DNA from 2 places in the Rhodopseudomonas sp. BR0G17 genome. Region 2 is predicted to be linked to the other one. Evidence: riboswitches for the same ligand, from Rfam matches in the RefSeq annotation. Region 2 holds a riboswitch; the other holds the start of a gene.
What was found. Region 2 has a riboswitch for S-adenosylmethionine ahead of DY467_RS21185 (O-succinylhomoserine sulfhydrylase). Riboswitches for the same ligand answer to the same signal wherever they lie in the genome.
Positions count from the first base shown of each region.

Region 1: it holds a riboswitch for S-adenosylmethionine, as region 2 does, so the genes downstream of both, metX (homoserine O-acetyltransferase MetX) here and DY467_RS21185 (O-succinylhomoserine sulfhydrylase) in region 2, are expected to answer to the same signal.

Region 1 is NZ_QUML01000051.1:2,902-17,829, forward strand. It holds gene DY467_RS23980 (M23 family metallopeptidase) at 1-70, shown strand, start outside; gene DY467_RS23985 (Vgb family protein) at 216-1,844, shown strand; gene clpB (ATP-dependent chaperone ClpB) at 2,037-4,676, opposite strand; gene DY467_RS23995 (MOSC domain-containing protein) at 4,902-5,690, shown strand; gene DY467_RS24000 (NlpC/P60 family protein) at 5,878-6,624, opposite strand; gene metW (methionine biosynthesis protein MetW) at 6,847-7,542, opposite strand; gene metX (homoserine O-acetyltransferase MetX) at 7,545-8,747, opposite strand; SAM riboswitch at 8,852-8,931, opposite strand; gene DY467_RS24015 (chorismate mutase) at 9,101-9,946, shown strand; gene hisC (histidinol-phosphate transaminase) at 9,989-11,086, shown strand; gene DY467_RS24025 (prephenate/arogenate dehydrogenase family protein) at 11,083-12,024, shown strand; gene DY467_RS24030 (REP-associated tyrosine transposase) at 12,712-13,248, shown strand; gene DY467_RS24035 (magnesium transporter CorA family protein) at 13,390-14,370, opposite strand; gene DY467_RS24040 (L,D-transpeptidase) at 14,716-14,928, shown strand, end outside.
Region 2 is NZ_QUML01000035.1:2,718-17,645, forward strand. It holds gene DY467_RS21170 (OpgC domain-containing protein) at 1-543, shown strand, start outside; gene DY467_RS21175 (SGNH/GDSL hydrolase family protein) at 540-1,319, shown strand; gene DY467_RS21180 (SGNH/GDSL hydrolase family protein) at 1,319-2,296, shown strand; gene DY467_RS21185 (O-succinylhomoserine sulfhydrylase) at 2,442-3,653, opposite strand; SAM riboswitch at 3,728-3,807, opposite strand; gene DY467_RS21190 (2'-deoxycytidine 5'-triphosphate deaminase) at 3,918-5,024, shown strand; gene DY467_RS21195 (PQQ-dependent sugar dehydrogenase) at 5,333-6,676, opposite strand; gene DY467_RS21200 (hypothetical protein) at 6,824-7,873, shown strand; gene DY467_RS21205 (MATE family efflux transporter) at 7,984-9,420, shown strand; gene DY467_RS21210 (methylated-DNA--[protein]-cysteine S-methyltransferase) at 9,417-9,995, opposite strand; tRNA gene DY467_RS21215 (tRNA-Gly) at 10,191-10,264, shown strand; gene DY467_RS21220 (hypothetical protein) at 10,521-10,670, shown strand; gene DY467_RS21225 (hypothetical protein) at 11,504-12,037, opposite strand; gene DY467_RS21230 (alpha-amylase family glycosyl hydrolase) at 12,549-14,165, shown strand; partial or broken gene DY467_RS21235 (alpha-amylase family protein) at 14,329-14,928, opposite strand, start outside.

The DNA.
Region 1 (14,928 bases), on a different contig from region 2:
ACGACTGGCGGAAGATCTCACCGCCTCGGCCCCTGTTCGCACCTCCTCCACCGCGCAAGCGCGGCGCTGATCCTCGCTTAGTTCGAAGCCTGTCCCGCCGCGCAGCATTCCGCGGCGAGGAATCTGCTGCAGCGCGGCTTCGATTCCATTTGCCAACCTCCGAGCCCCGCCGAATACTCTCGCCATAACAACGAGAAGATCTCGGAGGGAATGCAATGAAGGGCAAACTTGCGCGCGGCGCGAGCGCGTTGACGATCGGCCTGCTGATGCTGTCCGCCGCACACGCCGACAGCTATCAGGTCACCAAGCTGGTCCCAGGCTCGGCATTTCACGGCGTGCACGGCCTTGCGGTCGACAAGGCCGGCAAATTGTTCGCCGGCAGCGTCGCCGGCGCGGCGCTGTATGAGGTCGATCGCGCCGCCGGCACGACCAAGATCGCGGTGCCGACGCCGGAAGGCATGGCGGATGATATCGCGATCGCGCCGGACGGCACGATGGCGTGGACCGGTTTCCTCACCGGCGATCTCTATGCACGCAAGGGCGACGGCCCGATCAAGAAGCTTGCCTCCGGCCTGCCGGGCATCAACTCGCTGGCCTTCCGCAAGGACGGCCGGCTGTACGCCACCCAGGTGTTTCTCGGCGACGCGCTGTACGAGATCGACGTCGAGGGCGCCAAGCCGCCACGCAAGATCATGGAGAAGATGGGCGGCCTGAACGGCTTCGAATTCGGCCCCGACGACAAGTTGTACGGCCCGTTGTGGTTCAAGGGTCAGATCGTCAAGGTCGACGTCGACAAGGGCGAACTGAGCGTCGTCGCCGACGGCTTCAAGGTGCCGGCAGCCGCGAATTTCGACTCCAAGGGCAATCTGTGGGCGCTCGATACGGCGCAGGGTCAGCTCGTCAAGATCGATCCGAAGACCGGCGCCAAGCAGATGGTGGCGCAGCTCAAGCCGTCGCTCGACAATCTCGCGATCGATGCCAATGACCGCATCTACGTCTCCAACATGGCCGACAACGGCATCCAGGAAGTCGATCCGGCAACCGGCGCGGCCAAGCAGGTGATCATCGGCAAGCTGGCATTTCCGGGCGGCATCGGCGTCGTGTCCGACGGCGGCAAGGACACCATCTATGTCGCCGACGTCTTCGCCTATCGCACCGTCGACGGCGCCAGCGGCGACGTGCGCGAAGTGGCGCGGATGCACGCCGACGGCACCACGCTCGAATATCCGATGAGCGCCACCGCCAAGGGCGACGAGGTGATCCTGTCGAGCTGGTTCACCGGCACGGTGCAGACGATCGACCGCAAGACCGGTCAGAGCCGCGACATGCTGCACGGCTTCAAGGCGCCGTACGATGCGATCCGGCTCGGCGACGGCAAGCTGCTGGTCGCCGAGCTCGGCACCAAGTCGCTGGTCGAAGTCTCCGGCGAGCACGGCAAGGACCGCAAGGCGATCGCCACCGATCTGGCAGGTCCTGTCGGCCTGGTGCTCGGCAAGGACAACGCGGTGTATGTCAGCGAAGCGTTCGCCGGCCAGATCAGCAAGATCGATCCGGCGACCGGCGCCAAGACCGTCGTCGCCAAGGACTTGAAGATGCCGGAAGGCATCGCGCTGGCGCCATCCGGCAAACTGATCGTCGCCGAAGTCGGCGCCAAGCGTATCGTCGAAGTCGATCCGGCCAGCGGCAGCGTCACCGAAATCGCCGGCAATCTGCCGATCGGTCTCGTCGGCGCCCCCGGCCTGCCGCCGACCAACATGCCGACCGGCATCGGTGTCGGCGCCGGCGGCACGATCTACGTGTCGTCCGACATCGAGAATGCGATCTACAAAATCGAGAAGAAGTAGGCCGAAACGCAACGTGCTCCGCAGCGATCACTGCGAAGCACGTCGGAGGTGTAAGAAAGTCGCACCAGCCCCGGCAACGCTCACTCCGTCATTGCGAGCGAAGCGAAGCAATCCAGAAGCTCCGTGCACGGTGCTGGATTGCTTCGTCGCTTCGCTCCTCGCAATGAGGAGGGGCATCACCTTCACATCGCGTCAGTTCAACATCCGCTTCGGCGGCCTTCCCGTGAACGGCTCGATGTCCGCGCTGTGCGGCGGCTTGCCGTTGAAGGTCAGCACGCCGCCTTCGGCCGAGATCGCGACGTGGTCGCCGTCCTTGACGGTGCCTTCCAGGATCATCTCTGCGAGCGGGTCCTGGACGCTGCGCTGGATCACCCGCTTCAGCGGACGGGCGCCGTAAGCCGGATCCCAGCCCTTCTCGGCGAGCCAGTCGCGGGCCGCAGCATCGAGATCGAGCACGATCTTGCGGTCCTCGAGCAGCTTGGTGAGCCGCGCGAACTGGATGTCGACGATCCGGCCCATCTCGCTCTTCTGCAAGCGGTGGAACAGGATGATCTCGTCGACGCGGTTGAGGAATTCGGGGCGGAAGTGCGCCCGCACCATTCCCATCACCTGTTCGCGCACCGCGCCGGTGTCCTCGCCCTCCGCCTGAGCGACCAGATACTCCGAGCCGAGGTTCGAGGTCATCACGATCAGCGTGTTGCGGAAGTCCACGGTGCGGCCCTGACCATCGGTCAGGCGGCCGTCATCGAGCACCTGCAGCAGCACGTTGAACACGTCCGGATGCGCCTTTTCGATCTCGTCGAACAGGATCACCTGATACGGCCGGCGCCGCACCGCTTCGGTCAGCACACCGCCTTCGTCATAGCCGACATAGCCGGGAGGTGCGCCGATCAGCCGGGCCACGGAGTGCTTCTCCATGAATTCCGACATGTCGATGCGGACCATCGCGGTCTCATCGTCGAACAGATACTCGGCGAGCGCTTTGGTCAGCTCGGTCTTGCCGACGCCGGTGGGGCCCAAGAACATGAACGAGCCCATCGGCCGGTTCGGGTCCTGCAGGCCGGCGCGCGCGCGGCGGACCGCGGTCGAGACCGCATGCACGGCTTCGAACTGCCCGACCACGCGCTGGCCGAGCTGCTCTTCCATCCGCAGCAGCTTTTCCTTCTCGCCTTCGAGCATCTTGTCGACCGGCACGCCGGTCCAACGCGACACCACCTGGGCGATGTGGTTGGCGGTGACCGCCTCCTCCACCATCGCGCCGGCGTTCTCGTTGGCTTCGATCTCGGCGATCTTCTTCTCGAGCTCCGGAATCCGGCCATAGGCGAGCTCGCCTGCACGCTGATACTCGCCGCGGCGCTGCGCGTTGGCGAGTTCGATCCGCAGAGCGTCGAGTTCGCTCTTCAGCTTCTGGGCGTCCGACAGCTTGTTCTTCTCGGCGCTCCAGCGCTGGGTCAGCGCCGCCGACTTCTCTTCGAGATCGGCAAGCTCCTTCTCCAGCGTCACCAGGCGCGCCTTCGAGCCCGGATCGCTTTCCTTCTTCAGCGCCTCCTGCTCGATCTTGAGCCGCACGATTTCGCGGTCCATCGAGTCGAGCTCTTCGGGCTTGGAGTCGACCTGCATCTTCAGCCGCGCCGCGGCCTCGTCCATCAGGTCGATCGCCTTGTCGGGCAGGAAGCGGTCGGTGATGTAGCGGTTCGACAGCGTGGCCGACGCCACGATCGCCGAGTCGGCGATACGCACGCCGTGGTGCTGCTCGTACTTGTCCTTCAGGCCGCGCAGGATCGAGATGGTGTCCTCGACCGTCGGCTCGGTGACGAACACCGGCTGGAAGCGCCGCGCCAAAGCGGCGTCCTTCTCGACGTGCTTGCGATACTCGTCGAGCGTGGTGGCGCCGATGCAGTGCAGCTCGCCGCGGGCAAGCGCGGGCTTGAGCAGGTTCGACGCGTCCATCGCGCCGTCCGCCTTGCCGGCGCCGACCAGGGTGTGCATCTCGTCGATGAACAGGATGATGCCGCCCTCGGCCGCGGTGACCTCGGTGAGCACGGCCTTCAGCCGCTCCTCGAACTCGCCGCGATATTTCGCACCGGCGATCAGCGCGCCCATGTCGAGCGCGAGCAGCTTCTTGTCCTTCAGGCTCTCGGGCACGTCGCCATTGAGGATGCGCAGCGCCAAACCCTCGACGATGGCGGTCTTACCAACGCCGGGTTCGCCGATCAGCACGGGGTTGTTCTTGGTACGCCGGGACAGAACCTGAATGGTGCGGCGGATTTCCTCGTCGCGGCCGATTACCGGGTCGAGCTTGCCGTCGCGCGCCGCCTGGGTCAGGTCGCGGGCGTATTTCTTCAGCGCGTCATAGGCGTTTTCGGCCGTCGCCGAATCCGCGGTACGGCCCTTGCGCAGGGCGTTGATGGCTGCGTTGAGGTTCTGCGGGGTGACACCGCCCTTGGTGAGCAGCTGGCCGGCCTCGCTATCTTTATCCAGCGACAGCGCAAGCAGCAGCCGCTCGACGGTGACGAAGCTGTCGCCCGCCTTCTCGGCGGCCTTCTCGGCAGCGTCGAACGCCCGGGCGGTCGCCGGGGCCAGATAGACCTGGCCGGCGCCCGAGCCGGACACCTTCGGCATCTTGCCAAGCGCCTCTTCGGTCGCCTTCAGGATCGCACGCGAATTGCCGCCGGCACGGTCGATCAGACCGCCCGCCAGCCCTTCGGAATCGTCGAGCAGCACTTTCAGAATGTGCAGCGGCGAGAACTGCTGATGGCCCTCTCGCATCGCCAGCGATTGCGCCGACTGGATGAAGCCGCGCACACGTTCGGTATATTTTTCTACGTTCATTGGTTCGGTCCCTCAGCCTGCCCTCGGCGCCTTCGAAAAGCACGCCCGACGGCATCTTCATTGGGGTTCCGCCGGCCGCGCTGACATTCCTCAGCCGGGGGCGGTCGTCACCGTGCGGACCGCATCGGCTTGACGCAAATGTGGGCATCTGTTCCGGCAAACGGAAGGCCTCGGCTCACATTTTCGTGGGCTGCCGAAGCCGGCGCGATCCCTTAAAGACCCGCCATGACAGACCTTGCGCTCGCCTCCGTCGCCTCGATCTACCGCTATCCGGTCAAGGGCTTGTCGCCCGAGCCGTTACCCACCGTCGCCCTGGATGTCGGCCAGACCTTACCCGGCGACCGGGCGTTCGCGATCGAAAACGGGCCGATCGGGTTCGACCCGGCCAATCCTCGCTACTTCCCCAAGATCAGGTTTCTGATGCTGATGCGCAACGAGCGGCTCGCCGCCCTGCGCAGCCGCTACGATGCCGCGACCGGCGAGCTCAGCCTGTCCCGCGACGGCGCCGAAGTGGCCCGCGGCGATCTTCGGACCGAACCCGGCCGGGCCGCGATCGAAGGGTTCTTCGCCGGCTATTGCGCCGACGAGCTGCGCGGACCGCCCAAGCTGCTGGCCGGCCAAGGCCACAGCTTCTCGGACGTCGCCCGCAAGGTGGTGTCGATCATCAACCTGGCCAGCGTCGCGGCACTGGAAGCCATGATCGGCCGCCCGGTCGATCCGCTGCGATTCCGCGGCAACCTCTATGTCCAGGGCTGGCCGGCTTGGCACGAATTCGACCTGATGGACCAGACGCTGCTGATCGGCAACGCCAAGCTCAAGGTCGTCAAACGCATCGTCCGCTGCGCCGCCACCAATGTCGATCCGCAGACCGCCGCCCGCGACATGGCGATCCCGGAGACCCTGCAGCAGAACCTCGGCCACGCCGATTGCGGGGTCTATGCCGAAGTGATCGAAGCCGGCGACCTCGCGCAGGGCGATGCGGTGCAGATCGAGCAGGCGACGTTGTTCGCGTAGCTTGCTTGCAAGATCATACTCAACACCCCTGCCGTCATCGCCGGGCTCGACCCGGCGATCCATCTTCTCCGAAGAGGCGCGCTCCGCGCGCGATGGATGCGCGGGCCTTCGCCGCGCCGAAGCGGCTTCGGCCGCGCAGGCGGGTCGAGCCCGCGCATGACGATCGCGTGCGGGAAAGCGCCTCGTATCAGCTCGACGGCATCACGTAGGCGTAGATGCGGCTCTTCGAATACACCGACTCGGCGACACGGCGGCTGTGATTGCCGGACACCACGATCGGGTTGCCGTTCGCATCGATGCCGCTGACGACGCCGACGTGGCCGCCGCGTTTGCCGCGCGACATCACCGCGATCGCACCGACCTGCGGACCGGAGATGCGCTGGCCGTAACGCGCGAACGAGCTCGCCATGTCCGAACCGGTGCCCTGATGGCCGGTGCGCTCCAACACCATGTTCATGAACCGCGCACACCACAGCGCACGACGCCCGGTCGGATTGCCGCTGCCGATGTAGCTGCGCGCAGCTTCCACCAGGCTCGAGCCCGTACCGCCGCCATTCCACGACTGCGTTTGGAAGTCCTGCTGCTGGGCGGCGAGGCGCTGACGACGACTGGTGCGCTTCTGCGTCGCGGGCTGCAGCTGCGGCTGCGCCATCGCGGCCGAGACATCCATGGCCGGATCGTTAGCGGGGAAACCGAAAGCCGACGGCGCGACCTCCGCCTGCTGCTGCGCGATGCGGCCGTGACGGCGCCACGCGTGCGAGCGACGATGATGGTGCGCGTGACGAGACGCGGAGTGATGCGAATAGCTGGACGCGTGAGCGTGGTGACGATGCAGCGGCTTGGCCGATGCGGGAGCAGCGATCGCCGCGAGCGCCACGAACGACAGGGCGGCAGCGACGAAGCGGAACAATCCAAACGCAGAAAACACAACCATACAGACTCTCTCTCCCGGAACTCCTCGAGACGCGCCGACCCGCACGGGCCGACATCGGGGTCGACGCGTTAATCGATTAGGGATGGCGAGAGGATGGCTTTGAGAAAGCGAGAGTCAGATTTTAGGGGAAATTTCGAGGAAATTTCATGATACGCAACATTTTTACACGTATCGCGTGCGGCGAGCTGATCACCGCACGTATTAACGACTTATTAAGTACGACTAAGGTGCCACGTAGTCGGCGGCCTGCAGCGGCGGTTTTTTCTGCGCGCGGCTGAGCAAAAACACCCCCTGCTCACCGAACATATTCCAGAACCACCATGGCGCGTTCAGCCGCAGCGGCCGACCGTAGCGGTCGAGCGCCACCGCGCGCTCCATCTTGACGCCGATCTCATCGCACAGCCCGATGAAGTCTTTGATCGTACAGAAGTGAATGTTCGGCGTGTCGTACCAGGTCGCCGGCAGGTTCTCGGTGCGCGGCATCTGACCGTGGATCAGCAGCTGCAGCCGCATGTTGATGTAGCCGAAGTTCGGAAACGACACGATCGCGCGGCGGCCGATCCGCAACAGATTCTCCAGCACCTCTTTCGGCTGCCGCGTCGCCTGCAGCGTCTGCGATAGGATCACGTAGTCGAACGCATCGTCGACGTAGTGATCGAGGTCGGTATCGGCGTCGCCCTGCACCACCGCAAGACCGCGCGCGACGCAGCGATTGACACCCTCGCGCGACAGCTCGATGCCGCGGCAATCGACGCCGCGAGATTCGAGTAGCTGCATCAGATCGCCTTCGCCGCAGCCGACGTCGAGCACCTTCGAGCCGGTCTCGACCATATCGGCGACCAGCAGATGGTCGGCGCGATGCACGCGTAGTTGCGGACGCGCGTGATCTTCCAGCGGCAAACCTTCCTGCACCGACATGATCAGTGCTCCGCCTTGCCGAGGCCGCGCGCAGTGCCGGCCGATTGCAGGAAAGCGCGCGCGATATCGATGAACTCCGGCTCGTCGAGCAGGAATGCGTCGTGCCCCTTGTCGGTGACGATCTCGGCGAACGAAACCCGTGCGCCGCCGGCGTTCAGGGCATGCACGATGGCGCGCGATTCCGAGGTCGGAAACAGCCAGTCCGACGTGAACGACACGACGCAGAACCGCGTCTGCGTACCGCGGAACGCGGCAGCCAGCACGCCGTCATGGTCGGCCGCGATATCGAAGTAATCCATCGCACGGGTCAGATACAGATACGAGTTGGCGTCGAACCGCTCGACGAACGACGAGCCTTGATAGCGCAAGTAGCTCTCGACCTGGAAATCGGCATCGAACGAAAACGTCGGCAGATCGCGATCCTGCATCTTGCGGCCGAACTTGCGATGCAGCGCCGCGTCCGACAGGTAGGTGATGTGCGCGGCCATCCGCGCCACCGCGAGTCCGCGATGCGGGAAGCATCCGTGCTCGAAGTAGCGGCCGTGCTGCCAATCCGGATCGGCCATCACCGCCTGGCGGCCTAGCTCGTGGAAGGCGATGTTCTGTGCCGAGTGCCGGGTCGCGCAAGCGATCGCCAGCGCCGAGAACACCCGCTCGGGGAACGCCACCGACCATTGCAGCACCTGCATGCCGCCCATCGAGCCGCCGACGACGCAGAACAGTTTGTCGATGCCGAGCCGGTCGATCAGCATCGCCTGGGCGCGCACCATGTCGGGAATGGTGATGACCGGGAAATCGAGGCCCCAGGCCTTGCCGGTGGCGGGGTTGGTGGAGGCGGGGCCGGTCGAGCCCATGCAGCCGCCGATCACATTCGAGCAGATCACGAAATAGCGGTCGGTATCGATCGGCTTGCCGGGGCCGACCAGGGTCAGCCAGCCGCCGGGCTTGCCGGTAATCGGATGCACGTTGGCGATGTGCTGGTCCATCGTCAGCGCGTGGCAGACCAGGATGGCGTTGCTCTTGTCGGCGTTCAGCGTGCCGTAGGTCTGGTAGGCGATCTGGAACGGGCTGAGCTCGATGCCGCAATCCAGCGGCAGCGGCTGGTCGGCCCCGAACTGCGCGATGAGCGAATGCGGGTGATCGACCTCCTGGGTCCGCTCGCCGGCGGCGATCTTCTGCCCCTTCACCGAATGGATATTCATCATACGCCTGCCAACGGCCTCGACATCCCGGGGACGCCCCGGTTCGACCTCAGATAAGAACGGCAGGGCGAATAAAAAACCCGGCCTGAACATTGGTTCGGCCGGGATCGGAACTGTCCCCGGCCTGTTTAGCGAGTTGTTTAACGTGGCTGCAAGCCGGCCGGCTCAAATGACCACGAGTTCTGGTCCGGACGATAATTGCAAAGCCGAAAGCCGTCAACACGACGGCCGCGCAGCCTGGCCCGGAAAGGGTCAATGTTTCCTTTGCCTTCGCTGCCCCCGTTTCTTAAGCAGAAGGACGCACCGCGGCACCGCCGCGACTGCCGATCCCCGTTTCTGTCCGAGGTTCTGAAGCAATGACCAAGCCGCCCTCGCCGCCGTCGCTCGCCGACCTGCGCCAGGAGATCGACAGCATCGACGAGCAGGTGCACCAGCTGCTGATGCAGCGCGGCGAGATCATCGACCGGCTGATCGCGGTGAAGCAGACCCAGGAGGTCGGCTCGGCGTTCCGCCCGGCCCGCGAGGCCGACATGATGCGGCGCCTGGTGCAGCGGCACCACGGCATCCTGCCGCTCGACACCGTCGAGAGCATCTGGCGGGTCATCATCGCGACTTTTACCTACGTGCAGGCGCCGTTCTCGGTGCACGCCGACCAGTCGCTCGGCGAGTCGGCGATGCGGGACTCCGCCCGCTTCCATTTCGGTTTCACGGTGCCGTACGTGGCGCACTTCTCCGCTTCCGCGGCGGTCGAGGCGGTAGCGAAGTCCAAGGGCGATCTGGCGCTGGTGTCGGCGACCTCGGGCAACAATCCGTGGTGGCTGGCGCTGGAAGCCGACGGCGCGCCGAAGATCATCGCCCGGCTGCCGTTCATCGAGCGCGCCGACCACCCCGCCGCACTGCCGGTCTTCGTGGTGTCCCGGGTCGCCGACAGCGCCATGGTCACCGAGGTCGAGACCTGGAGCATCCGGGTGTCAGGCTGGAGCGCCGATACCGCCCGGGCGCTGTCGCCGCTGGCCGACGTCGTGGCGGTGCCGGATACCGCTTTTGACGGCGCTGCCCTGCTGGTGTCGATCCCGGCGCCCGGCGGCCTCGATCAGATCAAGGCTGCCCTGATCGCAGCGGGGGCCTCCCTCCGTTCGTCGGCCCTCGTCGGCAGGCACGCAAGGCGCTATACGGTGCCCCCGAGCGGCAAGTCCGCGTAATTACCGGCTCTCAGCCGCCCGACGATTTTTCCGGAGTTGACGATGTCACGTCCCGTGCCGAATCCCGGCATCCTCGATATTGCGCCCTACACCCCTGGCAAAAGCCCGGTGGCCGAACCCGGCCGCAAGGTGTTCAAGCTCTCGGCCAACGAGACCCCGTTCGGCCCGTCGCCGCACGCGATCGCGGCCTATAAGAGCGCGGCGGATCATCTCGAGGACTATCCGGAAGGCACCTCGCGAATTCTGCGCGATGCGATCGGCAAGGCCTACGGCCTCGATCCCGACCGCATCATCTGCGGCGCCGGCTCGGACGAAATCCTCAATTTGCTGGCGCACACTTATCTGGCGCCCGGTGACGAGGCGATCTCGAGCCAGCACGGCTTCCTGGTGTATCCGATCGCCACGCTGGCGAACGGCGCCAAGAACGTGGTCGCGCCCGAGAAGAACCTGACCACCGACGTCGATGCGATTCTGGCGGCGGTGACGCCGAACACCAAGCTGGTGTGGCTGGCCAACCCGAACAATCCGACCGGCACCTACATCCCGTTCGACGAGGTCAAGCGGCTGCGCGCCGGCCTGCCCAGCCACGTCGTGCTGGTGCTCGACGCCGCCTATGCCGACTACGTGATGAAGAACGACTACGAGCTCGGCATCGAGCTGGTCTCGACCACCGAGAACACCGTGCTGACCCACACCTTCTCCAAGGTGCACGGCCTCGCTGCGCTGCGCGTCGGCTGGATGTTCGGTCCGGCCAACATCGTCGATGCGGTCAACCGCATCCGCGGGCCGTTCAACGTTTCGGTGCCGGCGCAGCTGGCCGCGGTCGCAGCGATCCAGGACACCGGCCATGTCGAGCGCTCGCGCGCCCACACCGACAAGTGGCGCAACACCCTCGCCGAAGAGCTGCCGAAGCTCGGGCTGACCGTGACGCCGAGCGTGTGCAACTTCGTGCTGATCCACTTCCCGACCACCAAGGGCAAGACCGCGGCGGAAGCCGACGCGTTCCTGACCAAGCGTGGCCTGGTGCTGCGCGCGCTCAACAATTACGGCCTGCCGCATGCGCTGCGCATGACCATCGGCACCGACGAAGCCAACGCGCTGGTGCTGGAAAGCTTACGCGAGTTCATGGGCCAGCCATGAACTCTGCGCCGATGTTTCGCAAAGTCGCGCTGATCGGCTTCGGCCTGATTGGTGGATCGATCGCGCGTGGAGCGAAGTCGCTGGGTCTTGCCGGCGAGATCGTCACCACCGCGCGTTCGGAATCGACCCGGGCGCGGGTGCGCGAACTCGGCATCGTCGACCGTGTGGTCGAGACCAACGCCGAAGCCGCCGACGGTGCCGATCTCGTCATCCTGTGCATCCCGGTCGGCGCCTGCGGCGATGTCGCCCAGGAGATCGCGCCGCATCTGAAGCACGGCGCGATCGTCTCCGACGTCGGCTCGGTCAAGGGCGCGGTCGTGAAGGCGATGGCGCCGTATTTGCCGGAGGACATTCACTTCGTGCCGGCGCATCCGGTCGCCGGCACCGAGAACTCCGGCCCGGATTCCGGCTTCGCCGAGCTGTTCATCAATCGCTGGTGCATTCTGACGCCGCCCGAAGGCACCAACGCCGAAGCGACAGAAAAGCTCGCCGCGTTCTGGCGCGCGCTCGGAGCCAATGTCGAGATCATGACGCCCGACCACCACGACCTGGTGCTCGCGGTGACCAGCCATCTGCCGCATCTGATCGCCTATACGATCGTGTCGACCGCCGAAGAACTCGAAGGCGTGACGCAGTCGGAAGTGCTGAAGTTCTCCGCCGGCGGTTTCCGCGACTTCACACGCATCGCCGCGTCCGACCCGACGATGTGGCGCGACGTGTTCCTGACCAACAAGGACGCGGTGCTGGAGATGCTCGGCGAATTCCAGGAAGACCTGTCGAAGCTGACCCGCGCCATCCGCCGCGGCGACGGCGACGCGCTGTTCGAACACTTCACTCGCACCCGAGCCATCCGCCGCGGCATCGTCGAGATCGGCCAGGACGAAGCCGCCCCGGACTTCGGGCGACGGCACAAGCAGCTCGGCCAGGGAGCGGAGTAAGCGGGCGACCTCACCGTCTCTCTCTGACGTCGTCCCCGCCCGTCTCAAGTCGTCCCTCCACCTCTCACGTCGTCCCCCGCGCAGGCGGGGGACCCAGTCTTGCAGAGAGTTGGTAGCGACCGCACGACGGATCAACGAGCGCCTCTGGGATACTGGGTCGCCCGGACAAGCCGGGCGAGGACGGTGGAAAGTGGAGCACGCGCTCTGCGCCGTATCGTCTCTCTATTCAAATATCAAACAGCCACACCCATCCGTTCTCGCGGCTCCGCTGAGCCCGAGTTTTGCGCCCGTCGTCATCACGACGAGGGGCGGGGCGCGCCGCTTGGCGCAAATTGGTGGCTGGATCGCGATGGCTTGCGAACCATCGCGCAGGCGCGCGCGGACTATACTCCTTGCAGGAATGTCAACACCACCTTTTCGCGCCTCGCGTCGTCGCCCGGCTTGACCCGGCGACCCATCGCTCTGACGATGGCGCAATTGCGCAGCGGGTTATCAATGGATGGATGCGCGGGTCGGGCCCGCGCATGACGCAGTATGGGTAATGCTCTTCTCGTCATCCAGGGCGCGCGGAACGCGAACCCGGATTCCGTGCTCACTCAGCGCGCTGCACGTGCGGTGCATCGCTAACTAACAAAGCAGCGCTGTAGCCCGGATGGAGCGCAGCGAAATCCGGGACGGACCGCCACCATGGTGCAGTATCGACGTAACCTCATCCCGGGCGGCACTTTCTTCTTCACGGTCACATTGGCCGACCGCCGCAGCACTTTGCTGATCGACCACATTGCAGAACTGCGTAGCGCCTTCCAAAGAGCCCGCCGCGACAAGCCGTTTCGAGTGGATGCGATGGTCGTTCTCCCGGACCATCTCCACATCATCATGACATTACCCGAAGCTGACGCTGATTTTCCCGGACGCTGGAAAGCCATCAAGGCTGCATTCTCGCGTTCGGTTGCTGCTGCATTACCGACGCTTCGTCCTAACCGGCGTGGCGGTTATCGGATCTGGCAGAGCCGTTATTGGGAGCACACTGTCCAGGACGACGCAGATTTCGAGCGCTGCGCCAATTATATCCACTTCAATCCCGTCAAGCACGGGCTCGTCTCCGTGCCCAGGGCGTGGCCATATTCTTCTATACACCGTTACATGCGCGAGGGCATTTTGCCGACGGACTGGGGCGGCGATGGAGGTCGTGACTGCATTGGTTTTGGTGAGCCGCGCGAGTGATTGCAGTCCCTGATCGCGTCACTGAGCTTCGTAGCCTGGATCGAGCGAGGTATAGTCCAGGCCGATCAGGGGCAAGAACCGTCGTTTAGCTCGCGATCCCGGATTACGCTTCGCTTCATCCGGGCTACCGGCCGCGACACCTCACAACCACTTCTTCCACTTGAAGAACATGTACGGCAGCACCGCGGCCAGCAGCATCATGCCGAGTGCCATGGTGTACCCGTGCTGCCATTCGAGCTCGGGCATGATCTTGAAGTTCATGCCGTAGATCGAGGCGATCAGGGTCGGCGGCATCAGCACGACGGCCATCACCGAGAAAAGCTTGATGATGTTGTTCTGCTCGAGATTGACGACGCCGAGCATCGCATCGAGCGTGAAGGTGATCTTGTTCGACAGGTAGCTGGCGTGGTCGGTCAGCGACAGCACGTCGCGCTGCATGGTCTTGAGCTGGGTGCGCAGTTCCTTGGTGCGCTTGACGCCGTCGCCCTCGACCGAGAGGAACGCCACCACCCGGCCGATCGAGACCAGGCTTTCGCGAACCTTGGAAACCAAGTCGCCCTTGCGGCCGATCGCGATCAGGATGTCGGAATAGCGCTTGGGGTGGCCGGTGCGGGCGGCCCCCTCCGGCTCGAAAATCTGGCGGCTGACGTCATCGACGTCGGCGCCGGCGCGCTCCAGGATGTCGGCGCAGCGGTCGATCACCGCGTCGAGCAGTTCGAACAGCACGCTTTCGCCGCTGCTGCCCGAGCCGGGCGCCCGCGCCAGCCGGCTTTCGACCACCGCGAACGGGCGCGGCTCGTCATAGCGCACCGTCACCAGCCGGCGGCCGGCCAGAATGAAAGTCACCGGCGACAGCCGCGGCGAGGTGGTGTCGGCCCCGCACATCAAACTGGCCGTCATGTAGCGGGCGCCGTTCTCGATATAGAGACGGCTGGAGATCTCGATCTCCTGCATGTCTTCCCGAGTCGGAACCTCGATCCGTGCCAGCCGCTCCACCGCCTTGTCCTCGTCGGCCGTAGGCCGATCGAGGTCCACCCACACCGTGTCCTCAGGCAGCGCCGCGAGATCCTCCGCAGTGGCGCGCTTCAGGGTGGCTTCGGCGGGGGCGAAGAAAGCAAGCATGGCAACTCCAGGCTGGGACAGGATTGGTCAGAGGGGGCGCGGCCGGGGACCGCGGCCGCCGGCGGCAAGTGTGACACAGCGCGGCGGGACAGCCGACGCATTTTGTGGCCAGGGCGTGGCAGCGCCATGACAATGCACCGCCGAACACCGCACCAGTTGCTCGAAAATTAATCGGCGGCCGGATTCTATGCGGCAGAAATGCAACAACGCTGCGGCCACGTTACGAACGGCTCGCCGAAATGCTGGCAAACCAGCGGGTTTGCGAGATACTAACAAGAAGAATCGTGGAGTTTCGCGGTGTCTCCCGGCGTGCGGTGGCGCGCCTGATCGTGATTGGAATTGATAATGGCCTTGAACGGAACGAAGCTGGGACTGCTGGCGCTTGCCGGCTTGCTGCTGTCGGGTTGCATGCAGACGACCTATCAGGCCGCCCCGGAAGCCAACCTGAAACCCAATGACAAGGCCCAGCTCGCCAAGGCGCGCTACGCCAAGGTGTCGGTGCCGGAACCGTTCCGCCGCGCGATCGTCGATTATCATCGCAAGGAAGCCCCCGGCACC
Region 2 (14,928 bases):
TTCGTGTTCGGCGCCTGGTGCGCGATGGGCGGCGCCAAGCGGCTATCGCGGGTATTGGCGTCGAAAGTCACGCTGTGGCTGGCGGCCGCCTATCTGGTGGCGGCGTTCTACGTCACGCTGACCTGGTACACGCCGCAATTGTTCCACACCCTGCCGAAATGGCTCGAGCAGTGGATGTACCCGATCGACAAGCCGAACCTCGATGTGCTGCGGTTCGCGCACTTCCTGGCGCTGGCGGCTCTGACGGTGCGGTTCATTCCGCGCGACTGGCCGGCCTTGAACTCGCCCTGGTTGCGGCCCTTGATCCTGTGCGGCCAGCACTCGCTCGAGATCTTCTGCATTGGCATCTTTCTCGCTTTCGCCGGCTATTTCATCCTGGCGGAAGTGTCCGGCGGCGCGGTGCTGCATTTCTTCGTCAGTGTGACAGGGATTTGCATCATGTCTGCCGCTGCGTGGCTGTTCTCGTGGTACAAGAATGTGGCGAGCAAGGCCGGGTCGCGGACCCCACCGGACGCCGACCTCGCGGGAGGCGATGCAGCATGAAGGCCGTGGCGATGGCCGGCTTGAAGTGGATGGTGGCCGTGGCGCTGCTCACGGCGGTCGGCTTGTCGCCCCGCGCAGCCGTCGCCGAGGATGCTCCGACCTGTGTTCCGCCAGCCTATCTGCTGGCCAGCGAAGCCAAGCTGAAGGGCGTTGCCGCTGCGCTGAAGACCACCCACAAGCTCGACATCCTGGTGGTCGGCAGCCGCTCCTCCACTATCCTGTCGGCCGAAAACAGCTCCTATCCCGGCCGGTTGCAGACCCTGCTGCGCGACCGTTTCCCGGGCGTGACGATCAACGTGATGGTCGAGATGCGGCCGAAGCGTACCGCCGCCGACATCGCCACCGGGCTGGCGGCGCTGGTCGCCGAACGCAAGCCGGTGCTGGTGATCTGGCAGACCGGCACGTTCGACGCGATCCGCTCGATCGATCCGGACGATTTCCGCACCGCGTTGGGGCAGGGCATCGATGCGGTGAAGCAGGCCGGCTCTGACATCATCTTGATGAATTTGCAGTATAGTCCCCGCACCGAGACCATGATCAATCCGGCGCCATATCTCGACGCGATGCGGGTGGTGGCGCAGGAACACGACGTCCCGCTGTTCGACCGCTTCTCTCTGATGCGCCACTGGAACGAGACGGGCGAATTCGATCTGTTCAGCCCGGCGCCGGGGATTGATCTGGCGCTGCGCGTGCACAACTGCCTGGCGCGCGCGCTGATGGCATTCGTCATCGAGGCTGCGCAGACCGATCCGGCGGAGGCAAGGACCCAGCGTTAATGAGAGTTTCCGGCCCCTTGAGATCGGCCGCCGTCGCGGCGTTTTTGGCGACGGCGTCCCTCCTGATCGCTCCTCCGCAAAGCTGCGCGCAGACCCCATCGGAGCCTGCCCCGCCAGCCGCCGAGGCGGCGCCGGTCGTGGCGCCCGGCGAGGGCGAGGTCGATGTTTCTACGCTCGAGCGCAAGAAAACCGTCGCGGGTGCCGCGCTCGACAAGATCAAAGATGTTGCCAAGCAGGCCGGTGACATCCTCGGCCGGGTGCCCTGCCTGCCGCCGAAAGGCGGCGCCAAGTCGATCGGGGCCTTGCCGCGGGTGGCGCGCAAGCTGGCCGATCACCGCCCGGTGGTGATCGTGGCATTCGGCTCGTCCTCCACCCAGGGCTACGGTTCGACGTCGCCGGCCTTCAATTATCCGAACCGGCTGGCGGCGCAGCTCCGCCGCCACTACCCGGCCTCCGACATCACCGTGGTGAACAGCGGCAAGGGCGGCGAAGACGCGCCCGAAATGATGCGGCGGCTGAAGTCGACGGTGCTGGATGCCAAGCCCGATCTGGTGATCTGGCAGGTCGGTACCAATGCGATCCTGCGCAATCTCGATCCGGCCGACACCGGCAAGCTGGTCGACGACGGCATCAAGGCGATCCAGTCCGCCGGTGCCGATATCGTGCTGGTCGATCCGCAATACGTGCCGCGGGTCAACGAGCGCGGCGAGAACGCCGGCAAGATGATCAAGGCGCTCGGTCGGCTCGCCGAGCTGCGCCGCGTCGGCATCTTCCCGCGGTTCGAAGTGATGAAGGAATGGCACGAGCAGCAGGCCATCCCGTTCGACAAGTTCGTCATCGCCGACGGGCTGCACATGAACGATTGGGGCTACGCCTGCTTCGCGCAGCTACTCGGCGACGGCATCATCCGCTCGGTCGATCAGGTCCGTCTCGGCACCGCCGGTCCGAGCGACGTCACGGCATTCCGGCCGATGTAACGAACGACGCGATGACTGCGGTCATCGCGCGCGCAATCACCTGATCGGTCTCACGTAACCGCTGGTCACGACGTTACCGAAACAGTCCCGGACGACGCTGTGCGTCGCCCGATACTTTACGCTCGCTGCCGATACGGCGGCTCGCTCACACCTTGTCGAGAGCGGCGAGCAGATCCTCGATCAGATCGTCTTTATGTTCGAGGCCGGCCGACAGCCGGATGAAGCCTTCGCTGATGCCGAGTTCGGCGCGCGCTTCCGGCTTGAGGCGCTGATGCGTCGTCGTCGCCGGATGGGTGACGAGGCTCTTGGCGTCGCCGAGATTGTTGCTGATCTTCACCAGCTTCAGCGCGTTGAGGAAGCGAAACGCCTCGGCCTTGCCGCCCTTCACTTCGAAGCCGACCAGGGTCGAGCCGGCGCCCATCTGCTTCTTGACCGTGGCGGCCTGCGGGTGATCATCGCGGCCCGGATACACCAGCCGCGGCACCTTCGGGTGGCCGGCCAGCGCATCGGCAATCGCGGCCGCATTGGTGGTCTGCTTCTCGACACGGACCGCCAGCGTTTCCAGGCCCTTCAGCAGCACCCAGGCGTTGAACGGCGACAGCGACGGGCCGGTCTGGCGCAGATACATCTGGATGTGTTCTTCGATGAACGCCTGCGACGACAGCACCACGCCGCCAAGACAGCGGCCCTGGCCGTCGATGTGCTTGGTGGCGGAGTAAACCACGACGTCGGCACCGAGTTGCAGCGGACTCTGCCAGATCGGCGTCGCGAACACGTTGTCGACCACGAGCCGTGCGCCCGCCGCATGCGCGATCTCGGCGATCGCGCCGATGTCGAGCACGTCGAGGGTCGGGTTGGTCGGGCTTTCCAGGAAGAATGTCTTGGTGTTCGGCCGGACCGCGCGCTGCCACTGGTCGAGATCGAGGCCATCGACCAACGTCGACTCGATGCCGTAGCGCGGCAGCAGGTCTTCGACGACGTAGCGGCACGAGCCGAACATCGCCTTGGAGGCGACGACGTGATCGCCCGCGCGCAGCGGCGCCAGCATCGCGGCGGTCACCGCAGCCATGCCGGTGGCGGTCGAGCGCGCCGCTTCGGCGCCTTCGAACTCCGCCATCCGCTGCTCGAAGCTGAACACGGTCGGGTTCGAGAACCGCGAATATTGGAAGCCGGCGTCGTCGCCGGTGAAGCGCGCTTCACACTGCTCGGCGCTGTCGTAGACGAAGCCCTGGGTCAGGAACAACGCCTCGGACGTCTCACCGAATTGCGAGCGCAAGCTGCCGGAATGCACCAGGCGGGTCTCGCGGCGGAAATGGGCCGTGGCGGGAACGGGAATGGTCGGTTTGGACTCGGACATGTGGTCTCCAGCGTGCCCACATCGGACGAAGCGGGCACAAAAAAACCGGCCTGGGGCTCAACCCTCGGGCCGGGACCACAACGTCCCCGGCCTGTTTAGCGACTTGTTTAACGTGGCTGCAAGCCGGCCGGCTCAAATCACCACGGGATAAGTCGGGCTCTTAATCCTCCGTACTCTTCCCGTCAAGCCGGGCTTCGGCTAGCGGTTGAGGCTCGTATCTGAGTTTCCCGGAGGGCATGGCTTGCGCTCCGAAGGACCGACATCGTGCCGTTCACCCTGCCGCCCGACGCCAACGGAATTCTGCCCGACCGCATGATCGCGGCGATGACGGAGTCGGGCCTGATCCTGCCGGACTATCCGTTCGTCGAGAGCCAGATCCAGCCGGCCAGCCTCGACCTGCGGCTCGGGCCGATCGCCTACCGGGTCCGCGCCAGCTTCCTGCCGGGCCCGGACTGCACCGTGGCGGAGCGGATCGACGAGCTGAAGTTGCACGAGATCGACCTGTCGGACGGCGCCGTGCTGGAAACCAACTGCGTCTATATCGTGCCGCTGCTCGAAAGCCTGGCGATGCCGCGCCACATCGTGGCGGCCGCCAATCCGAAAAGCTCGACCGGCCGACTCGACGTGTTCACCCGCGTGATCGCCGACGGCACCCGCCGCTTCGACATGATCGGCGCGGGCTATCACGGTCCGCTCTATGCCGAGATCAGTCCGAAGACCTTCCCGGTGCTGCTGCGCGAAGGCTCGCGGCTGTCGCAAGTCCGCTTCCGCGTCGGCCAGGCCACGCTGGAGCAGGACGAGCTCGATGCGCTGCACGATGCCGAGCGGCTGGTCGATGCCGACGATGCGGACCTTACCGGCGGCGTCGCGCTCAGCGTCGACCTCTCGGGCGAGAATTCCGACGGTTTCGTCGGCTATCGCGCCAAGCGTCACACCGGCGTGGTCGATATCGACCGGCGCGGCGGCTATGCGGTCGGCGAGTTCTGGGAGCCGATCGCGGCCCGTCCCGACGGCACGCTGATCCTCGATCCCGGCGAATTCTACATCCTGGCCTCGAAGGAAGCCGTGCAGGTGCCGCCGGACTACGCCGCCGAGATGGTGCCGTTCGATCCCCTGGTCGGCGAATTCCGCGTGCACTATGCGGGCTTCTTCGATCCCGGCTTCGGTTACGAAGGCGCCGGCGGCTCCGGTGCCCGCGCGGTGCTGGAAGTGCGCTCGCGCGAAGTGCCGTTTATTCTCGAGCACGGCCAGATCGTCGGCCGCCTGATCTACGAAAAGATGCTGTCGCGCCCCGACGCGATGTACGGCCAGCGCATCGGCTCGAACTACCAGGCCCAGGGCCTGAAGCTGAGCAAGCACTTCAAGGCGTGAGGCGGACTATCGACGTTGCCGTCAAGCTTGCGGCGTACCAATCACTTGCGTGCCTCGAGTATATTCTGCTGATCGACACCGAGATGGCGAGTGCGCATCTCTTATATCCGGGGCGAAGACCAGCAGTGGAGCAACGAGGTTTTGAAAGGCCTCGGCGCAGAATGTGAATTGCCGAGCTGCAAGTGCGGTTGTCCTTGGCCGAGGTGTATGACGGCCACCAGTTTCGGGAGCATCCACGATTGGTCGCGCAGGACTCCAGTTTCTCCGAATGACCGCGATCGAGCCCGCTCCAGTCGATTTGCGGCCGTTCAATTGGACGCTGCCTCAGTACCCGCCGGGGTCACCCGCCAGATTGCGTTGCCGACGTCGTCGGCGACCAGCAGCGCGCCGCGCTGGTCCAGCGCCACACCGACCGGGCGGCCCTGCGCCTGATCGTCGGCGTTGAGGAAGCCGGCCAGAACGTCGCGCGGCGGCCCGGACGGTTTGCCGCCTTCGAACGGGATGAAGATCACCTTGTAGCCGGAGTGCGGCTTGCGATTCCACGAGCCGTGCTGGCCGACGAAGGCACCGCCCTTCATCGCGTCGGGAAACAGATCGCTGGTGATGAAGGCGAGCCCGAGCGAGGCCGTGTGGTTGCCCAGCGCGTAGTCCGGCACGATTGCTTTCTCGACCAGATCCGGCCGCGGCGGCTTGACGCGGTCATCGACGTGCTGGCCGAAGTAGCTGTACGGCCAGCCGTAGAATCCGCCGTCCTTCACCGAAGTCATGTAATCGGGCACGAGGTCGCTGCCGATCTCGTCGCGCTCGTTGACGACGACCCACAATTCGCCGGTCTCGGGATGGAAAGCCGGACCGTTGGGGTTGCGCAGGCCGGATGCGAACAGCCGCGTCGCGCCGCTCTCCCGGTCGACCTCGATCACGGCGGCGCGGTTTTCCTCGACCGCCATGCCGTGTTCGGCGGCGTTGCTGTTGGAGCCGGAGGTCGCGTACAGCTTGCTGCCGTCCGGGCTGGCGACGAGATCCTTGGTCCAGTGATGATTGAGCGGGCCGGCCGGCAGATCGGCCAGCTTTTCGCCCGCTGCGGTGATCCGGGTGTCGCCCAGATTGTAGGGGAAACGCACGATCGCATCGGTGTTGGCGACGTAGAAGTCGTTACCGACCAGCGCCATGCCGAACGGCGAATTGAGGCCCTGGAGGAACGTCTCGCGGATCTCGGCGACGCCGTCGCCGTCGGCATCGCGCAGCAGGGTGATGCGGTTGGCGCTCGGTGTCCGGGCGCCGGCCTGCCCCATGACGTACTCGGCGACCCGGCGCTTGAGGCCCTTGCCCTCTTCGGGGCGTTCCGGTGCGTTGGTTTCGGCCACCAGCACGTCGCCGTTCGGCAGCACGTGGATCGTGCGCGGGTGATCGAGCCCCCTCGCGAACGCCGTCACCGCAAGTCCCTCGGCCGGTTTCGGCGTGGCGCCCTCCGCCCAGCCCACCGCCTTGGCGATATTGACCGTCGGCAACAGCGTGTTCGCCGGCTTCGGCAGCGTCGGCGAGGGGCCGAAATCCTCGCCCTGTGCCAGATTGGACTGATCGCCGCAGGCCGCGAGCGGCAGCACCAGGGCGAGGCACAGGGCGAGCCGGCTGGTCGGAAGCGATCGGCGCATCGACAATCTCCACGGGAGGAACTGAACAATGGCAATGTCGGAAGCGGGGTTGTGTTCAATTCCCACCCGTGAAAATCAGTGAGACGGCTGGTCGCAGGGCGGCCGCGGCAGAAACCACGAACAAGAACGACAACGGGAAGAGAGCCGATGGGAGAAACGTCCGAGACCGCGCAAGCGGCGCGGTCGCGCGGATGGCGCGGCGTCGCCGATCTGTATCATGCGGTGTTCACCGGCTTGGTCCTGACCCTCGTCAGCCGCCGCGGCACGGCGGATGCCGCCGAATTCGTATTCCGGGTGTTTCGCCGTCAGCAGCAGGAGCGCTTCGTCTCCGGCCTCGCCAAGCTCGGGCTCAGCGATCTGCCGCCGGCGGTCGCGGCGGCGCAGTATCACTATCTGTCGAACTGGATCGGCGGCGTGCATGTCGAATACATGTACGAAACCGATCGCAAGGCGTGGATCCGCTATCCGCCGCCGCGCTGGATCTGGCGCGGCACCGCGATCTGCGGCGTGCCTTCCGAGGTGTCGAAGGCGATGCTCCGCGGCTGGCACGCCAACAATGGCGTTGCGCTCGGTAATCTGAAGCTCGGCTTCGTTTGCACCAAGCAGAGCGTCGACGGCCAGGACGGATTGGAAGGCTATTACTACGAAGCCGACCATGCCCTCGAGCCGGATCAGCGGCTGCAATTCGCCCGCCATCTCGAAGCGCCGCTGTTCGATCCGGCCGCAGCGCCGGCGCTTCCGGTCGAGAGCTGGCCGAAGCCGCGGCTGGAGAAGGCCTATCGCAACTACGCGATGGAATATGTCCGCACCGCGGCGCCGACCCTGGTGCAGTTGTTCGGACCGCTCGACGGCGGCTATCTGCTGCATCTGACCGGCAAGCTGATCGGGATGCAGAGTTACGACGAGCTGGCGCCGGCGCTCGGCGTCACCGGCCGCGATGCCGCTGGCTTCGCCGCCATGCTGCGCGCGCTGCTCGATGCGCAGGGCGATGACGTCGAGCTGCGCGAGGTCGGTGGTGGCTTCGAATTGCGGCAGGGCGGATGGAAATTGATGGACGGCGTTGCTGACGCCGATCCGGCCTGCGTCCGGGTGCTCGAAGGTCTGGCCGAGGGGCTGGCCGCGGCGTGCGGCCGGCGCATTGCCATCAGCCTGGCCGACGATCACCGCACCGCCTCGCTGGTTTGGACGGTGCGCTGAGCCGTTCCGACCTATCTGCGGGTGGCCATGCGCGGCGCGACCATCGCGCTGGCCCGGAACGGTGATAGGAAGGCTGACGCCCGGCCGAAGATCGGGCTCGGGGGAAACGCATGTCCGATATTGCCGTGGCGGAGCTGCCACCGGTTGCGCAAGCCGCGCCGGCTCCGCCTGCGCCGTCGCCTCCGCCCCCCAAAAATCCGCTGCTCGACGACGGCATCCTGCGCACGCTGCTGCGGCTGTCGTGGCCGAACGTCGTGGCGCTGACGGCCGGCACCTGCGTGGCGATCGCCGAGACGTCGTATATCGGCCGGCTCGGCACCGAGGCGCTGGCAGCGATGGCGCTGGTGTTTCCGTTCGTGATCCTGACCATGACGATGTCCGGCGGCGCGATGGGCGGCGGCGTCGCGTCGGCGATCGCGCGGGCGCTCGGCTCCGGCGACGACGACCGCGCCGCGGTGCTGGCGATGCACGCGCTGCTGATCGGGCTGTGCTTCGGCCTGGTGTTCACGGTTGGGATGCTGACGTTCGGCGAACGGGCGCTGGCGCTGCTCGGCGGCCGCGGCGCGGTGCTGAGCCAGGCGGCCGGCTACGTGCACATCTTCTTCGCCGGCGCGGTGGTGCCGTGGCTGATGAACACGTTCGCGGCGATCCTGCGCGGCACCGGCAACATGAAGCTGCCGTCGTTGATGATCCTGAGCTCGGCGATGCTGCAGATCGTGCTCGGCGGCGCGCTCGGCCTCGGTTTCGGGCCGATCCCGCGGTTCGGCATGCCGGGCGTCGCTGCCGGCACGCTGACCGCGTTCTCGATCGGCGCTGCGGTGATGGCCTGGGTGATCTTCTCCGGCCGTGCCGGGGTGAAGCCGCGGCTGACGGGTTTCCGGATCGAGCGCGGCATGTTCTTCGACATCCTGAAGGTCGGCGCGGTGTCGTGCTTCTCGCCGCTGCAGTCGGTGCTGACGATCACGATCTTCACCCACATGCTGGCGCATTTCGGCACGGCGGTGCTGGCAGGCTACGGCATCGGTGGCCGGCTCGAATTCATGCTGACCTCGATCGCGTTCGCGGTCGGCATCGCGTCGGTGCCGATGATCGGCATGGCGATCGGCGCTGGCCGGGTGAAACGGGCGCGGCAGATCGCCTGGACGGCGGGGCTGGTGTCGTTCCTGTTCGTCGGCGTGGTCGGCACCGGGATCGCGATCTTCCCGCACCTCTGGATCGACCTGTTCACCGACGACGCAGCGGTGCGGCTCGCCGGCGAGCAGTATCTGCGCGCGGCCGCGCCGATGTACGCGTTCATCGGGTTGGCGATCTCGATGTATTTTTCCGCGCAGGGCGCCGCCAGGGTGCTGGGACCAGTGCTGGCGCAGACCGGGCGGCTGCTGTTCGTCGTGGTCGGCGGCTGGCTGCTAATCAAACACCACGGCAGCACCGGCAGCTTCTATCTGCTTGCCGCCGGATCGATGGTGCTGCTCGGGCTGACGTCGGCGCTGAGCGTGCTGGTGACGCGCTGGGGGCCAAAGCCGGCGGCCGTGCCGATCGTTCGCTAGCGGTCGGCCTGCCGCGGGGCAAACGGCAGCAGCACGTCGAACAGGCTTGGGCCACTGGTGGCGAGCGCGCCTTCGAGCGACAGCAGGCGTCGCCGGGTGATGGCGCCGCCATTGGCGCAGATGCCGCTGGTGTCGCCCGCGGCTGCGAGCGCGCGGTGGCACGGCACGATCAGGGCGAACGGGTTGCGCCGGATCGCCTGGCCCACCGCATGCACGGCGCCGGAGGCGCGGAGCTGCTTGGCAATCTCCGCAAAGGTCAACGTCTCGCCGCGCGGGATTGCGCGGACCGCCGCATAGACGCGGCAATCGAACACCGGAATCCCGCCGAGATCGAGCCCAACGTCGGAAAAGTCCCACGGCTCACCGCGCAGCGCCGCCGCAATGCCGTCGATCGCCGGTTCGATCCAGGCCTCGGCACGGCTCTCGCGGGCATCCGGGCAGAGCCGCAGCAGCCGGCGGCGGGTGTCGATCTCGCGGTTTTCGGCCAGCTGCACGGCAAGCACGCTACCGCGATCCCATGCGATCGCGCATCGGCCCATCATGGTGTCGAAGATCGTGTAGGCAGCCCCCGCCATAGTCAGAACCGTACCAGCGAAAAGCGGGGACGCATCTAGAAAGTGAACAAATTATTAACAACTTTAACGAGCCGGCAGTGCGGTGCGGGAGGGGCTGCGGCGTCGCGCGCCGGCCCCCCTCAATGATCGCCCCTTGGCGGCGCGCCCGGTCTCGGCTAGATCAGAGTCCGTCGCCGCGTCAGCGCGGCGCCCGGCGCGGGCGTAGTTCAATGGTAGAACGGCAGCTTCCCAAGCTGCATACGAGGGTTCGATTCCCTTCGCCCGCTCCAACCACCCAAACCCTTTCCTTGATCTCGATCGGCTGTTGTTGCGGGTTACCGCGAAGGGGTTGCGGCTTCCGTCAAACCAGCGCTGCTCGGTACGCTATCGCGCGCCGATCCCGGAGTTGGAGCCGTTGTGGTCGCTTGCTCTGCGCTGCGCGCACGGCAGCCTGCATCCGGAGTGTGCTGCGGTTGATCGGCGTCAACGCCGCCGTCGCCGATCAGCAGGAAGCTTAGTTACTGCTTCATTGCAGGGGGTACGGCGATGACGACCACCATGATGACGTTCGACATCTTGCTGTTGGCTGCGGCCGCGGTGTCGACGGTGCTGATTTTGTTCGGCGTAGTAATCGCGAGCGGTCATGAAGGCGAGCATCAGCACGCCAACGCGCGCGTAATGTCCCGTCACGACTGATCGTCAGACGGCCTTTTGCGGTCGGCGTCAGGACTTGCCGACCGCGTTGTTCAGGTCGTGCTTGATCGTCTCCAGCAGCGAATTCAGCACATCATTGTGCGCAGGCGCTTCGCTGCGCGCAGGTGCCGGGATCGGCCTGCTGGGCGAGCGATGCTGAGCAGAAGGTGTGACCGGCGGAAGTGGTGCCGGTAATAGCGGTTTCGCCGTGGTAAGCCGATTTCCGGCAGGCTGAGACGAGATGGTTGGGGCCGGTGGTGCCGGGCGCTGCGGCACAGCGGATGCCCGAGACGGTGGACGAACGCTAGTTTGAACCGGTGGGACTGCGGCACGCGCCGCCTCTGGCCGATGAGGCGTAGCTTCCCGGGAATGATGGGTCGCAGGCAAGGTCGGTTGCTGCCGCAAAGGAGTCGGTTCTGCTGACGTGAGTGTCGCAGCACCTTCCGGGCTGACGAAATCGCCGTACAGCACGTCGTCGTGACGACCCATCCACCACAGCGCGGTGCCATATGCCGCTGCTAGCCCTATAATCCCCAGAAGGCTGAGCTCCAGCATCAGCGGCACCTCGCTGCCGCGACACGAGCTGAGCTCTCCGTGGATGCCGCCACGCGGAAAAAATGCATCCCGTCAGGCGTGATCGCCGACGTTGTTACTTGGATGCTCCATCTCGTGCGCGGCGACCGCATGCGTACTCCCGAAACTAATCAATTCATTTCGGAACCCGTCTGGCCGTGCAAGTCATTTTTAATCTAATTCAAAAATGTTCCGGGGCAAAAAAGAAGCGCCGGCCAAGGCCGGCGCTTCCAGTAACTCAATAAGTGATCGGCGATCGCCGATTAGCGACCGGCCAGCACCGGCAGGCCGAGCATCGACGAGAACGGCGCCGGGTTGTTGATCAGCTGAGCCGAGGCTTTCTGATTGCTGGCGAGCGACGACCAGGCGTCTTGATTCTTGGTCAGCGACGACCACGGCTTCTGGCTCGAAGCCAGCGACGACCACGGCTTCTGCGACGCCGACAGCAGCGGACCGAACATCGAGGACAGGAAGAAGTTCGGGCTGGTCAGCTCGGGGAAGATGCCGCCGAGGGTGGTGCGGGAGTCGGTCAGCCGCGGCGCGCCTGTCAAGCGGGCGGACGAATCCACCAGCGAAGCGCTGCTGCCGTGGCGGGAGGAGACGTCGCGGATCGCGCCGTGGCGGTTGAGGATCGCGTCGGCCTGGCCACCCTTGCCGAACGGCGGGTCGACCGTGACCACGGTACCGTCCTTGTCGCTGGAGACGATCGCGGCGTTGCTGAACGAAGCGGCCTTGAGCTCCGCAACAGCGGCCTGCGCCTTGGCTGCGTCCTGATACACCTTGAAGATCTGCGTCATTACTACCTTCCTCTAGAGTGATGCGTTGGTTGGAATTTCAGTCTTTGACCGACAATTCGTTGGCAACCCACCCAGTTCCCAACTTGGCATAGTTTCGCGGCGCGGCAAGCCCTGCAAGCACCAGGTTACCGGCGGCATCGCGCCGCAGCAGAACCTGCTTGCTTGCAGTAAATAATCACTTGCGATCAAGACGGTTCGATCAACTCCAGCCGGATCGTCAGTTCACGAATGCGTGGACCGGTAGCCCGGTATAGTCTTCCCCCGGCATCGACGGCCCGGCCGTCGAGTCACCGTGCCTCCGATTCTTGCCGGGCTGATCCTGCCGCTCATCTCCGACATACGGATGACTCTGGCGTCGCCCGGCGCCGCGGCCCCGTCCTGGGACGTCAGACGCAAGACATCCGTTCACGGCCCTGACGCACGACTGTGCAACCACAGCGATCCGGATTCGGCCGCGCTCGGAACAAAGCCGCGCCCTGTCGCGTCTGAGACCGACAGGGGAGAGAGTTGAATGGAAACGGTTGCGAGCGCGTCGTGGTGGACGGCGGGTGTGCTGTATCAGATCTATCCGCGCTCGTTTCAGGACAGCAACAGCGACGGCATCGGCGATCTGCGCGGCATCATCGATCGGCTCGGCTATCTGTCCGACCTAGGCGTCGATGCGATCTGGCTGTCGCCGATCTTCCCGTCACCGATGGCCGACTTCGGCTACGATGTCGCCGACTATGTCGGCATCGATCCGATCTTCGGCACCATGGACGATTTCGACGCGCTGGTGCTCACCGCGCATGCCCGCGGTCTGAAGGTCATTCTCGATCTGGTGCCGAACCATTCGTCCGACCAGCACCCGTGGTTTGTCGAGAGCCGGTCGTCTCGCCACAATCCCAAGCGCGATTGGTACATCTGGCGCGATCCGGCGCCGGATGGCGGGCCGCCGACCAATTGGCTGTCGGAATTCGGCGGCAGCGGTTGGGAATACGACGACGCCACCGGCCAATATTACTATCACGCCTTCCTGAAGCAGCAGCCCGATCTCAACTGGCGCAATCCGGAGGTGCGGGCCGCGATCTTCGAGGCGATGCGGTTCTGGCTGCGCAAGGGCGTCGACGGCTTTCGGGTCGACGTGATCTGGCATCTGATCAAGGACGATCAATTCCGCAACAACCCGCCCAATCCGGATTTCCGCACCGGCATGCCGCCGCACGCCGCGCTGCTCCCGGTATATTCGGCCGACCGGCCGGAGACGCTCGCGGTGGTGGCCGAGCTGCGCAGCGTGATCGAGGAGTTCGATCATCGCCTGCTGATCGGCGAGATCTATCTGCCAGTCGAGCGGCTGGTGGCGTATTACGGCGCCGGGCTGAATGGCGCGCAGTTGCCGTTCAACTTCGCGCTGCTGTCGACGCCATGGCGTGCCCGCGAGATCGCGGGGCTGATCGAGCGGTACGAGCTGGCGCTGCCGTCGGGCGCATGGCCCAACTGGGTGCTGGGCAACCACGACCGGCCGCGGGTGGCGAGCCGTGTGGGGCCGGCGCAGGCGCGCGTCGCCGCGATGCTGCTCCTGACGCTGCGCGGCACCCCGACGATGTATTACGGCGACGAGCTCGGCATGGAGCAGGTCGAGATCGCGCCCGAGGACGTGCAGGACCCATTCGAGAAGAACGTGCCGGGAATCGGTGTCGGTCGCGACGGCTGCCGCACGCCAATGCAGTGGGACGCCTCAGCGAATGCCGGCTTCTCCGATGCCCGGCCGTGGCTGCCGCTGGCGCCCGACGCCACCCAGGATAACGTTGCCAATCTGCGGGCGGACGCGCAGTCGATCCTCAATCTGTATCGCGCGTTGCTGCGGCTGCGGCGGCAACTGCCCCAGCTCGCGCTCGGTGATTATCAGCCGCTCGCCGCGGAGGGTGATCTGTTGCTGTATCGCCGGCATCATCAGGGGCAGTCGGTGCTGGTCGCGCTCAATCTCGGACCGGATCCGATTTCTGCCGCGTCGGACGCCATCGGGCTCGATGGCGAGGTGCTGTTGTCGACGATGCTCGACCGTGCCGGCGAACGCATCGGCGCCACGCTCGATCTCCGCGGCAGCGAAGGCATCATCGTCGGCCGCGCGCCGGAGGAGGTGGTGTGACCGGCTAAGCAGCGCCCGACCTCGTCCAACAGCTTCTCTGTCATTGCGAGCGAAGCGAAGCAATCCAGCTCAGTACATCGAGCTGGATTGCTTCGGCGCTGCGCTCCTCACAATGATGATTTGAAAGGCCGCCGATGGTTCGGGCCCGTGCGCGTCCGCCGCCGTCGACTTCGGTCCGGCGCAGCAGATAGTCCAGGCCGCCGACCCTGAACCAGCGATAGCCGTAGCCTTCGATCAGCAGCTTGTGCCGGCCGCGGTCGGCGTGGCTGTGGTTGGGACCAAGCAGGTCGATCAAGGTGGCGCCGGCGTCATCGGGCAGCCCAACCGCGAACGACACCTCGCGCGGCTGCTCGTCGAGATTGTGCACGAACAGCACGGAGTTGTTGCGCCAGTCGTAGCGCAGGATCAGCACCGCGGGATCGCGTGCGGCGATCACCTTGAAGTCGCCCCAGCCGATTTCCGGCACTTCCTTGCGCATCCGGATGATGCGCTCGGTCCAGTTCAGCATCGAATCCGGATCGCGCCGCTGCTGGGCGACATTGACGTGCTCGAAGCCGTAGGCGCCGTGGTCGATCACCGGGATCTCCGGCTTGTCGCTCTTGGTGAAACCGCCGTGCGGCTCGGTCGACCATTGCATCGGTGTGCGGGCGCAGCGCCGCTCTGGCAGCGCCAGATTGTCCCCCATCGCGATCTCATCGCCATAACGGATCACTGGCGTGCCCGGCAGCGTCATCATCAGGCTGTAGGCGAGCTCGAGCCGGCG